DNA from 4 places in the Paenibacillus sp. FSL H7-0918 genome. Region 4 is predicted to be linked to each of the others. Evidence: riboswitches for the same ligand, from Rfam matches in the RefSeq annotation. Region 4 holds a riboswitch; each other region holds the start of a gene.
The links. A riboswitch is a leader RNA that binds a small molecule or an ion and turns the genes downstream of it on or off. The one in region 4 is predicted to bind cyclic di-AMP.

Region 1: it holds a riboswitch for cyclic di-AMP, as region 4 does, so the genes downstream of both, MHI15_RS20625 (APC family permease) here and MHI15_RS26070 (KamA family radical SAM protein) in region 4, are expected to answer to the same signal.
Region 2: it holds a riboswitch for cyclic di-AMP, as region 4 does, so the genes downstream of both, MHI15_RS29665 (hypothetical protein) here and MHI15_RS26070 (KamA family radical SAM protein) in region 4, are expected to answer to the same signal.
Region 3: it holds a riboswitch for cyclic di-AMP, as region 4 does, so the genes downstream of both, MHI15_RS09455 (alpha/beta fold hydrolase) here and MHI15_RS26070 (KamA family radical SAM protein) in region 4, are expected to answer to the same signal.

What each region holds. Positions count from the first base shown of each region.
Region 1 is NZ_JBBOWJ010000003.1:155,036-158,147, forward strand. Features, by position in the region: gene MHI15_RS20615 (DsbA family protein) at 1-628, shown strand, start outside; gene MHI15_RS20620 (disulfide oxidoreductase) at 625-1,089, shown strand; cyclic di-AMP (ydaO/yuaA leader) riboswitch at 1,284-1,443, shown strand; gene MHI15_RS20625 (APC family permease) at 1,568-3,112, shown strand, end outside.
Region 2 is NZ_JBBOWJ010000006.1:195,750-198,861, forward strand. Features, by position in the region: gene MHI15_RS29655 (hypothetical protein) at 1-290, opposite strand, end outside; gene MHI15_RS29660 (hypothetical protein) at 424-945, opposite strand; gene MHI15_RS29665 (hypothetical protein) at 960-1,514, opposite strand; cyclic di-AMP (ydaO/yuaA leader) riboswitch at 1,583-1,747, opposite strand; cyclic di-AMP (ydaO/yuaA leader) riboswitch at 2,167-2,356, shown strand; gene MHI15_RS29670 (hypothetical protein) at 2,608-3,024, shown strand.
Region 3 is NZ_JBBOWJ010000001.1:2,095,185-2,098,296, forward strand. Features, by position in the region: gene selD (selenide, water dikinase SelD) at 1-223, opposite strand, end outside; gene MHI15_RS09455 (alpha/beta fold hydrolase) at 816-1,625, opposite strand; cyclic di-AMP (ydaO/yuaA leader) riboswitch at 1,731-1,917, opposite strand; partial or broken gene MHI15_RS09460 (glyoxalase) at 2,164-2,274, shown strand; gene MHI15_RS09465 (hypothetical protein) at 2,352-2,525, opposite strand; gene MHI15_RS09470 (Nif3-like dinuclear metal center hexameric protein) at 2,610-3,112, opposite strand, start outside.
Region 4 is NZ_JBBOWJ010000004.1:237,291-240,402, reverse strand. Features, by position in the region: gene MHI15_RS26070 (KamA family radical SAM protein) at 17-1,192, opposite strand; cyclic di-AMP (ydaO/yuaA leader) riboswitch at 1,325-1,468, opposite strand; gene MHI15_RS26065 (AraC family transcriptional regulator) at 1,517-3,112, opposite strand, start outside.

The DNA of each region.
Region 1 (3,112 bases), on a different contig from region 4:
TATCATTTTTGTTGGATTGTTTATGTTAGCTTCGAAAGATGCAGCAAAGAATGTCTCTACAGGAGAACCGGTAGAATTCAATTATAGTGAGCTACCTAGGATTGGTAATGAGGATGCACCTGTTAAGCTTGTTGAATTTGGTGATTTCAAATGTCCAGCTTGTTCCCAATTTGCTGGCTCCATGAAACCGAAAATTGTTCAAGATTTTGTCAACGAGGGAAAAGCAGCTCTTTACTTTGTAAATATGGCTTTCGTTGGTCCTGACTCTGAGACAGCTTCACTAGCTGCATTGTCTGTATACCATCAGAATAAGGATGAATTCTGGAAGTTCTATGATGCTGTGTATGCGCAGCAAGGGGATGAGAGTGTGGAATGGGCCACTGAGGATTTCTTGGTAAGCCTTGCTGAAAAAGAGAAATTAGCGATCGATTACGATCTATTGCGTAAAGACATCCAAGAGAAAACTTATGCAGATGAGCTGAAGAAAGACATTCAGTTGGCAACTGACGCAGGCGTGACAACTACGCCTTCGCTCTACATTAATGGAGTGAAAACGGCTGAACCTTTCGATATTGAAGCGATTACATCTGAAATTAACACCGCCGCAAAAGCAGTGGAGGCAAAGTGACAAAATTCCTATCTTTTTGCAAGCGTAACTGCCTCTATCTGGCCTGGTTCGTCTCTTTGGTTGCTGTAGCTGGTAGCTTGTATTTAAGTGAAGTCTTGAAGTATGAACCTTGTAAGCTTTGCTGGTTTCAGCGGATTTTTATGTATCCGCAGTTATTTTTGTTGGGAATTGCCACTTTCCGTGGAGATAAGCGCATCATTCCTTATGTGCTTCCATTAAGTTTGATTGGTGGCAGTATCTCAATCTATCATTATGCGGAACAGAAGATTCCAGCGTTAAGTAAAGTTCTACCTTGTACAGTTGGTGTTCCTTGTAATAAAGATTACTTGAACTACTTCGGATTTATAACGATTCCTTTGTTAGCTTTAATAGCGTTTGCTCTAATAAGTCTCCTTCTTTGGTATGGACGTAGGGAAGAAGAAGTGATTGAAGTAGATGCTGAGGAGAGCTTAGGATTTTAGTTTTAACTTTGGAAGGTACAAAAAAGCTGAAAAGGTATTAAAATCACGGGCTAGAGGGATAATTGAAGATAATGAAAGAGAGCATCCAATAAGACGCTATATTTGAGCTTATTGGATGTTTTTTCATTCTTTTTTCATTTTTTTCAACGCTTTACTGTAGGCACTTTGTAGACTAATATTAGACCTTGTGAGAAGTTGAATATGCGCTGAATTTTCTTAGGAAAAACGGGGGAACCAAACTTGGCATTCATGCCAATGGGGTGAATCGGAACCGGGTCGAACAGACCTCTTCCGTAGGGCTATAACCACAGCCCGAATCCGCCAGCTAACCTCGTAAGCAAGGTGGGAAAATGACCATGCATAAGCATGCGGATCATTTCCGTATGCTTATTTTTGTGTCTGCATTTATGAAATCCACCGATGAAAACAGCGCACGGAAATTCCGTTTCAGCTCCCAAAGAAAGGAACTGTATCCACCATGGTAAGCAAGGTAAAACGACTATTGATCGGACGTCCGATGAAGTCGAATGAACTCGATCATGAAAAGTTATCCAAGGTTAAAGCACTGGCTGTTCTGTCTTCTGATGCGCTCTCGTCTGTAGCCTACGGAACGGAACAAATTCTGATTGTACTAGTGGCTGCCGGGTTTACTGCCATCTGGTATTCCCTGCCAATTGCATTAGCCGTATTGGGCCTGCTGGCCATCCTGATTTTATCCTATCGGCAGACGATTTTTGCTTATCCGCAAGGAGGCGGAGCTTATATCGTAGCCAAGAGTAATCTTGGTATTCCGACAGGGCTGCTCGCTGGGGGTTCATTATTGGTGGATTACATTCTTACCGTAGCGGTTAGTGCCTCGGCAGGGACGGATGCGATCACATCGGCTTTTCCAAGTCTTCATAATCATACTGTTCTCATCGCTGTATCTGTTATCGTTTTATTAACAATCATTAATCTTCGCGGAGTGACTGAATCGGCTTCATTTATCGCAATTCCAGTGTATTTGTTTGTGGTTTCGATTGTTGTTCTGATTATCTCCGGTATCGTTAAATATGCAATGGGTGGCGCGCATGCGAATGTTCCTGAAATAGGCAGCGCCGTATCTAATGTAAGTTTGTTTCTACTATTAAAAGCGTTTAGCTCTGGTTGTTCAGCCCTAACGGGGGTTGAGGCCGTATCTAATGCGATCCCAAACTTTAAAGCACCCGCTGAGAAGAATGCAGCCAAGACGCTAATGATCATGGGACTTATCCTTGGCTTTATGTTTACCGGAATCACTGTGCTGGCGTATTGGTATGGGATTGTGCCAGATGAAAAGGCTACGGTTGTCTCTCAGATCGCTGAATCGACCTTTGGCCGTGGCGGATTGTACTTTTTCATTCAAGGGATTACAGCAGTGATTTTGTTCTTGGCAGCTAATACAGCATATTCAGCGTTTCCGCTGCTTGCCTTTATGTTTGCAAAAGATAAATATCTGCCACATGCATTTATGGTCCGTGGTGACCGCCTTGGCTTCTCAAACGGCATTATTTTTCTAGGAGTTATGTCTATCATACTTGTGACTGCATTCCATGGGAATACGGAAGGTTTGATTCCACTATATGCGGTAGGCGTGTTCATTCCTTTTACCTTATCCCAACTGGGGATGATGGTGCATTGGATCAAAACAAGACCCGCTGGATGGGTGAAAAGATTTGTAGTAAATACCATCGGTATGCTGACTACATTGACGATTACGCTTATATTTATCATTACTAAATTCTCGAGCGTATGGATGGCATTCATTTTCTTACCTGCTGTAATGTTCGTGTTCCACCGTATTCATAAGCACTATTTGAACACTGCGGATCAACTGCGTATATGTCCGGCTACGGATAAACCTGTAATTAAAGGAAGTACTGTAGTTGTTCCTGTTGCAGGGGTTACACGTGCTGTATTACATTCCATCAGCTATGCGAAGTCTCTAACAGATAATGTTGTTGCTGTGTATGTAGGCTTTGATGAAGAAGACATTCATAAGATG
Region 2 (3,112 bases), on a different contig from region 4:
AGCTGTGTTTTCAGTGCGGGAACACTTTTTTGCAGAATAATGCTTATTTGAGAAAGAGGCAGCTTTAAGCCGTACCACAATACCTTCACAAGCTGTTCCTCCCAAGGTAATGCCTTAGCCGATAGAAGCGAGCGCCGGGCAAAAGAATCAGCACACTGGTGAATACAAGTGCGGTAAGCGTGGATAGAGAATAACTGAGGATCAAAATCATCCTGACGATATATTTTATGAAGCTCTATGAAGGTGCGGATAGTAATCTTGTCTGCCTCATTAGATTGTTCTAACAACATGGAACTAAGTACGTAGACTTCATTAGTATACTTTTGAACACACTCTGCAAATTTAGTACTGTAGGTGGACTCGGGAGGTAAGGGGTCAGGCATGGTGAACACGATCCTTTCAGATTGAGAGATTTGCTTGAATCTATAATATAGAAAAGTAAGAGATGGATTTATTGATGAGATCGGCGGTGTCTGGTTCCGGGCAACTGTGTTTTTGCTGGGAGGCAGTGGATAAAGCTTTTGAAGGCTTGTAGTAGAGCCGTTCACTTCTGGAATTGCTCCCCCCTGCTGCAACACTGTACAGACGCCCTTGCTGAATATGCCCTGCCAAGGATTTACCCTGGAGCTTGGCCTTTAAATCCTGCAAAGCACCCTGAACTAGCTCAAGCTTAACCTGCTCCCAATCTGAACCTTCGCGGCGGACCTTATCCAGCGCTTCTTCAAGACGGCAATGACAGATGGCCCGTAAAAAAGAACTCCATTTAATGAGATCGAAATTTTTGGTGTTGGCAGAGATCAGACAAGCCCCCCAACTGCAGCCTCCCTTACAGGTGAGCTTCAGAATACCATAACGGCAGCCTTCAGCCCCTTCCATTCCATAGTGAATAGGCTCGGGTTCATCCAATACAAATACTTCAATGCGGGATAGTCTGCGCTGGTCCATAGTAGGGTTCCTCCTTAGATTTCCAAAAGCTTTAAGTCTACATGATGAGTGACACTAGCCCTTTCTACACAAGCGAGCATTTCCATTTTATTCTCACAGACTGCGGTATGCTCTAGCCATAGTCGGAACTTCTCTTTTCGTATAACAGATAGATGTAAGGGAAAGGTGCTGCGGGATCTCAAGACATACCAACCGGCGCTTACATCTTTCCAAGGCTCCTTGAAGGCTGTAAACCACGGGAGCTTTTGGTGTGATGACCAATCCTGCTGCTGCTGTTGTTCTCGAATATTTTTATATATCTCATATACAATCTTAGAGTCTAAACAGTCTTTACAAGAAGAAGGTGTGCTGAACTGGCGAAGGGCTTGGATCTGGTTCTGGCCAAATGCATAGCCTACAATGTACCTGTGATTATGTTCTTCGAACCACAAGGCCCCGAAACAAACGTAATTTAGACTTATCGGCTCAAGCAGCCCTTGATGTATCCCTAAATAATAGTGCTTCAAAACATTCACCCCATCCAGCGTGCTATCACCTAATAAGCTTAGGTAACGCAAAAACCGCAGCAAGAGGAGGACCTCTGCTGCGGTTTTGGATTACAGGCAGATATACCTGGGCCAAAGCGTGGCGGATCAAGGGTCTCTCTCTTTACGCTTACGAGGTTAGCTGTCGGATTCGGACGGTGAGAGTCGCCCTACCTATTGAGACTTATGCAGTCTCCTTTGGATTCACCCCAAGTAGGCCAGGTGGCCTGATGGTTCCCCCGTTCCCTGCGAATGCAGGAACTCAGCGTTGATTGTTTTTCATGAATTAGATTCAACCCGAATCATACTCTTTTCAAGATTTTCTGTAAAAAACGGAAAATGTTCTTTTAGAGCAATTTTAACCATATCCTGCCGACTACGACTGAAAAACGAGGTAAATAGGTATTTATGGCGTGTTATCGCGCCTCTTTCTCGCTCAGCCTCAGCTTCTTGCGTTTCTACCTATAATGGGAATTTGCAGTATTTTCGCTCTAAAAAGGTGAATAAAATCACATGTATTATAGATAGCGATTAAACGCTCCAAACTCGAGTAAACAAGAGATATAGAGAGATTAGATATCAAGTAAGCGCTATCTAATGGGAAAATAGTTTTTAATTTGCATTATTTTGGCATCATTCAGGTTTTACAAGTCTTCGTGCATAAGAGTATGATTACTCCTGTTTCAACGACAATCGAATATTTGATCCGCTTAATTTCCGATAAGGAAAGCGGGGGAACCAACAATCGGCAGCCGATGTGAGAGTCGGAAGCCGATTATGGGGTGAATCCTGTAGAGGGTGTGAGTGAGCTCGCATCTATACAGGTAGGGCGACTCTCACCGCCCGAATCCGACAGCTAACCTCGTAAGCGTATGGAGAGAGGATGAGTGCAATGTGACCGCTAGCGAGCCACAGAGGAGATCCTTTGTGGCTTTTTGCTGTGCTCTTAGAAGCAAAGCATTTATGGAGGCCTCCCCTAAGAGGTCGCTAAATTCATCATTAGCGGTATTTGTAAGGCAGCGTCTAATGACGTGACACAACCGAGCTTTAGGTTGTGCCCGAAAATGACGATAGGTCAACATCCTTTCGGAGATTTTCGTTGCCTCCTTGTTGTAAATGAGCAGGAGGAGAAAAAAAGATGACGGATCAGAATGAATATGTGCTTGTATGTGCGCCTACAAAGGCGGGAGAACATTTCATTAAACTTCTGAAGTTCAGGGGTATTAAGATGGCGGGATTAACCAACAATGTGGCTGAGAAAGCTTTACTTGAGGAGCTCGGGATTGAGCAGGTTATTCTAGTGGATACCCGCCATCAGAGCACTTGGTTTCGCCCATCGTTCCCGGTAGGCAGGGTATATCTGTTTGAGAGCAGCTTTCCGCTTTGCTGCCGCTATATTCAGATGTGCCGTACCTGGACGACACAGCCGATTTTTGTGATTACAAGTTCAATAAATCCTAGATTGGTCTATAAAAGACTTGGTGCGAGCTATGTAATCTATTCCCATAGTGGTGATGCTGATTTTCTAATCGATAGATCACCTCATCAAGGATAATGGAAGGAGTGCGGAAGATATGATGGATCTGTATATGGTGGCTTCGTTAGCTGTAATTTACGGGTTATTTTATGGCTTTATGCGCTGG
Region 3 (3,112 bases), on a different contig from region 4:
CGATCGGCGTGAAAAAATCAACAGTTTGCACTAACGCTAATTCATCACTTAAACGATACACCCCTGCATCATCACTAGTATCAAGACCTACTAGTAGATCCGGGTTAGGAACAGTTGGTGGCAGACTACGAATAACCTGCATGAGATCGGCGGGACCGATTTTGCAGCCGCAGCCCCCTTTTGAAGATAATGAAGTCAGTTTTATAGTTTCAGCTTGAGACATCATGACTCAGCTCCTTTAGTATGAATTATCTTAATCTTACACGAGTAGATCGCATTGTACAAAATGCAAGAGTAGCAGATGCGTTGCTTACTACGCCTCCTTCTATAACTATTTAGAGTCTATTGTTCTTTCCCACGTCTGGTGAGCTATATTTGGTGCTGTGGTAGGGTAGGGACATTAAGTGGCGTTCTAGGTACAATATGCTTGTAAATGTTCAACATCCATCGGTTAGTAAAATAACCAAAGGCTGGCTCATTCGTAGATTTCACTACGGATGAGCCAGCCTTTAGTTAGATATCCATTATATTAGGGAAATTCTCCCTAATGTTCATCGATAATCGCTTTAAAATGAGGTTTTTAGGGAATTCCTCCCTAAAAATTCATGCAAATACCCATTTATGGCTAAAAACATCCTATTATTAGGGAGGATTTCCCTAATCTACGTTCTAGGAGCCATAATCTCCTTCATTTTAGGGAGAATTCCCCTAAAGTTCTTCCCAGAAAGACGACCCATAGCCAGCTCATTCCGCCCTGGCTATGGGACGCCTATTTTCTCACTTAAACGCTTCGCTTGTGAAGGTCTCCCTATAGATCAGCTAATCTGCTGACTGCCCTGCTGCTTCTCTAAGAAACGCTGAAGAATCGCATTGAATTGCTCCGGCTGGCACAGATTACTTGGATCTAATGCGTTCGGAATAATCGCCAACTGCGCCTGCGGCAGCTGAGACACCATTTCCTTCATACAATTCACTCCAAATTCATTAAAGTCCCCCACAATACATAATGCAGGACGTTTAAAAGCCTTTAAACATCTGGTGTAATCAACATGGCTCGTAGCCAGCCTTTGCCGATATAACTCCCGGGGGCGTTTGTCCAGCAGTCCTCTTCTAATCTCATTGTAGGCCAGACTCCAGCGCTCTCGGTACATCATCCGAATCGAAGGCAACACCAGCTCGCTTGGGAGATAATACATTAGTAAACTGCAATATGCTGCCATAGTTTGTATTTTCCCTACTATTGTTGATCCGTGAGTCCTACAAAAGCTATCCGCGACCACAATGGCTTTTACACGCTCAGGATATTGTTTGGCAATATGCTGAACGACTAAGCCACCATAGGCGATTCCTACAAAAACTGCTTCACGGATACCTAGGTCATTCAACAGCATAATCAGATCCAGACATTGCGTCTCAATAATCTCATGTGGGGCCTCCAGCAGTTTACCAGACTTGCCATTCCCCCGTAAATCGCACAAAATCACTTTATATTTATCGGAAAAATACTCCAGCTGTGGTTTGAACATACTGTGTGTTAATCCATGTCCATGGATAAACACAACCGGAGTGCCAGTTCCATTGATTTCATAATAGAGCGAAGTTCCGTTCAGTTTAGCGATAGGCAAAGGTAACACCTCTTTCATAATAAATTCTACGACTATATCTGCTTAAAAACGCAGCAAAAAACCACAGAGGGATTCTCTGTGGCTATTCATCACTAAACACGCCATTCATCCTCTCTCCATACGCTTACGAGGTTAGCTGTCGGATTCGGGCAGTGAGAGTTGCCCTACCTGCAGGGATGCATATTATGCACCCGGAACAGGATTCACCCCATAACCAGTGCCGACTCTCACATCGGCTGCCAGTTGTTGGTTCCCCCGCTTTCCAGAAACGGAAATTAAGCGGATTGCTTATGTAATTGTAAATTTAAGATAATTCTCAGTTCTGAGATGAATCATACTCTTGTAAGGTTTTCTTGTAAAGGAGGGCTCTGGTCAAAATAATGTTGAAAGCAATGCTTTTCATTTCATATTAAGCATACTCTTCATTTTCTCTTTCTTTTGCTCTTGTTTACTCGTTTTCTTTAGAAAAACTGCTCTGAAGCAAGCGAAAAAGGGGGTGATTCACCAGTACTTTCCTATTTAATAAGAAACGACAATCTTCAATACCAATATTGGGCCAGTTTCTGTACCTTGGGGTGTTCGTCGTTTCTATGTCCCCGATCCGTTTGGCAAGCTTGTTAATATTATTTCACATGAACAGCACGAATGATTTCATAAAAAAGAAAAAAGCTAAGCAGAATCAGAGATCTCCCCCTGTCCACTTAGCTTCCTTTTACAATACTATGGCTACAAAAGATCGGCGTTTTTCAATGCATGCTCCCAGCTTGGAAAAAAGAACAGCGCACTTCTCATAAGCTCTGGGTCGCTTTGCTTTACTTGTTTTTTACTGATCGAGCTTCCGTCGCTTTGCAGCTTTTTGATCCGACTTAATACTTCATCAGCCTCCAAAGGAATTTCCATTGAAACACTCCTTTCTCAGTGACCTGTTTCCCTTCATTTTCTCCATAATATGTTTATTTATTCCGTACTCTTAATTTCCCCAGATTAAACCATCTGATAGATGGGTTGTTCAGCAATGAACCGGGTAGGAAGCATGGGATATTTGTCTGCTAAGATTTCAGCTAAATATTTCATCCCCGGTGCTTCACTCTCCGCATGACCTAACATGATGAGCGCTTTAGATCTGCCTTGGTGCCCTGCATCCCGCACATATTCCGGAGTCTCCCACTCTGGTCCCTCTCCAGCGATAATTAAATCAAGATTGTGATCATTAAAAAGCGGAATAGCCATCATCCCGCCTCCCCTGTAACCTATTAATATCCCTACGCGTTTGCAGGACAGAGACAGGTCACCAGCAGCGCGTACATAAGAGATGCCTAGCTTACTTTTAATATACTGAGCAGCTTCCATTACAGTCATAGCAGGAATAGTGAGAATCGTAGCAGCCGCTTGCTGCTCTTCCACATAGTCTGACCAATCCAGCTCTCGCAGCAAACCCATCATAATCCCATCCGGCTCTTGCCGATGCCAATAATCATGATAACGAA
Region 4 (3,112 bases):
ACAGAGTCGATTAAATCTATTTACAGATTAAATCCGCAGGCTCGCCTGATAAATCATTAACAGAAATAATAGTATCGTTTTTTTTCACAGGTGGGGTCCAATATTGCTCATTCCCAGGCAGGTCATCGAACCATTCGGCATCCTTTGGACAATCTAGAATCATAAATTTTCCGTATTCCTGATCTCTGGATTGATGGTATTTGAGATAGGCTTTCCCGTTATCAATGGCGAGAATTTCTATCTTTCCTGAGGTGTGGCTCATGGATAAGCGTACTCTTTTGCCAAGTCCTGAGGTTCTGGCTTTGGCTTCTTCTACAATTTGATAGACTTGCTCGAGCGGTAATACGAAATCCCGGTTTCCGGCTACGGGCCGGTTCACAAAGAAGTAGTAGGGTGTAACGCCAGCCCATGAAAGCCGGTCCAGTAGTTCCCCTAAAATAACGGGATCATCGTTGATGCCTTTGAGGATGGGGGTCTGATTTACGACAATTGCCCCTGCGTTGTGGAGAGCTTTAAATGCTTTTTTGGCTTCAGGTGTGATTTCACGAGGATGATTGATGTGCGCCATAACATAGATTCGTTTGTCTTCGGTAGAGTAAGTACGAATCAGCTCCAGCAGCTCTTCGTCTTCAGAGATCCGCATCGGATTAAATACGGGAATTTTGGAACCCAGTCTAATGATCTTAACATGCTCAATGCTTCTTAGATTTTCAATAATGGATCTTAGCTTCGGTGTGGAGAGAATTAAACTGTCCCCGCCCGTAAGAAGTACGTTGTTAATCTCCGGATTATTTGCGATATACTCCAAGCCCGGAGAGACATCAGCCATCGCCTCTTTCACGTCATTTCGGAACAGACGCTTACGGAAACAGTAGCGGCAATAAGCCCCGCAGACCTCGGATACAATCAGTAGTGCAGTTGTTCTATACTTGTGCTGACAACCAGGTACCACATAATTCGTGTCCTCATCGGAGGCGTCCCAGCGCCCATACTCCAGCAGTTCACCTTCGTTAGGAATAACCAGCTTACGGATGGGATCATTTGGATCATCCCAGTTAATTAAAGACAGATAGTAGTCATTTACACGAAAAACAAACTTGTCCGTAATTTCTTTCAGATTCTCTTTTTCCAGCTCAGACAACATAGCTATTTTGTTAATATCCGTGAAGTACTTTACCTTTTGCACGTACATCTCTCCTTTGTCTCGTAGTGTGAGAAATGAGGGAGCCTTAGTGTCAAAGGCCAATCTACTGCCAGCAGGGTCCAAAAAAAGCACAAAAAGAGACCCTTAGCAAGGGTCTCTGGTTATGTAAATAACATGAAAAGCAGACCCATCCACTGCTGACGAGGTTAGCTGACGGACTCGGGTAAGATGGTACCCTACATTCTAATGCTCAATGATTCGCCCCAATTAACTGGTTCCCCCGCTTTTCAACTGTAAAAGTTGGAAATTAAGCGTAGATAAAGTATACCCTATGAAGTTTTGAAAAGTCAAAAGAGAATCCTAGATTCACCTTTAATTGCTAGCGCTACTTCCGCCGAGTAGTTTAGGCAACAGCGTTAGCAGCTTCTCCCGGGTTAACGCATCACTAGAGTTCCATTTGCTTCCGTCGAGCAGATAAACATGTCCCTGACGTACTGCCGGGAGATTGTTCCAAAGTGAACTGTCTAGTAATCGTTCCATCGCAGCTCGCGAGTCTTTGCGTTCCGGAATGAGCATGAAGATATGATCTCCGGCGTAGGCAGGCAGTCGTGTTGGATCAACTTCGGCGAACCCTAACTCTTCGTCCAATATGGCCTGGATCTCTTCGGTCGGTTGTAAACCACAAGGGGCATAAAGCGCAGTGGAGAATCCGGACATTCCCATAGCATACAGATGATCTCCATGATCATAGACCAAAGCAGAGGCGGTTTCTCCAACTTGGAGGGTTGTCGTGTAAAGCTGCTGCCACATGGCAGCGTTTTTGATTGTGAATGACTCCAGCCATGCTTCGGCTTCGCGCTGTTTACCTAGCCAACTGCCTAATGTCCGCATTCGGTTGTCGAGAGGCGCAAATGAATCAAAGGTGAGTGTCGGAGCGATACCAGAAACTGCTCTGTAGGCTCTTTCATCACTATTTGCCAAAATGATCAAATCTGGGTTTAGGGAAGCGGTCAACTGCGGGTCCAGTGGAAACCCGACGTTGGCGAGCTTCTTAAGCCGATGTTTATAGACGCTGTTCCGGGCGAACGCTTCATCTCCACCGATAGGCTTTACGCCTAACGCGAGAAGGTCGCCAAGTGTTTCGCCATGATAGACAATACGTTTCGCTCGCTCTGGAATCTCCACCTCATGACCCGTCCAATCCTTGACGGTAAGCTTACGACCTTTCTGATGTGCATATTGTCCGGGTGTAACTCCGGTTTTTTGCCGAAAGCGGCGGCTGAAATAGTATTCGTCCGAGAAGCCGACCAGTCTGGCGATTTCCCGCAGTGGTTCAGTCGATTCCTGCAGGAATCGTTTGGAATGATTAATGCGCAGATCCGTCAGGTATTCAAGCGGCTTTTTACCCGTAAGCTGCTGAAAGATCGGTGTATATTGCCAGATTGATATTCCCGCCAGTTCAGCTAACTGCTTCACGGTGATACTCTCTGTATAATGCTCCTGAATGAATGTTATGGTCTTTTCTACGGATTCCGTAGGACTTGGCAGGTGTTTGGAAGGGTAATTATGCTCAAAAAGTAGCAGCAGCAATTCTTGGAATTTTAATTGTCGCTTGAATTGTTGTACATCATCGGTGTTATTCCTGTTCATGAGCAGGTCTTCGACTAGTCGGATTACCTTGGTGAACGGGTGCACAATTAACTCCCGTCTGCCGGAAAGCAGCTCTCCAGAATATCGTTTAGGATGCTCGGTTGTATAAATTGCTGTAAAGGTGATGAGGTAATAATACAACGTCAGCTCCTGGTTGTCCGTACTATAGGAGATTCCAGGAGATAGTAGATAACATTTATCCGTACTTAGTATCACGCTTTGATCATCGAGGTTCAATTGTCCGTTCCCTCCAGTAAATATGAGAAGGGTATAGTCCTGGGTTGTACGCGTTATAGAGCTTGAATCGGCAGCTTGAAT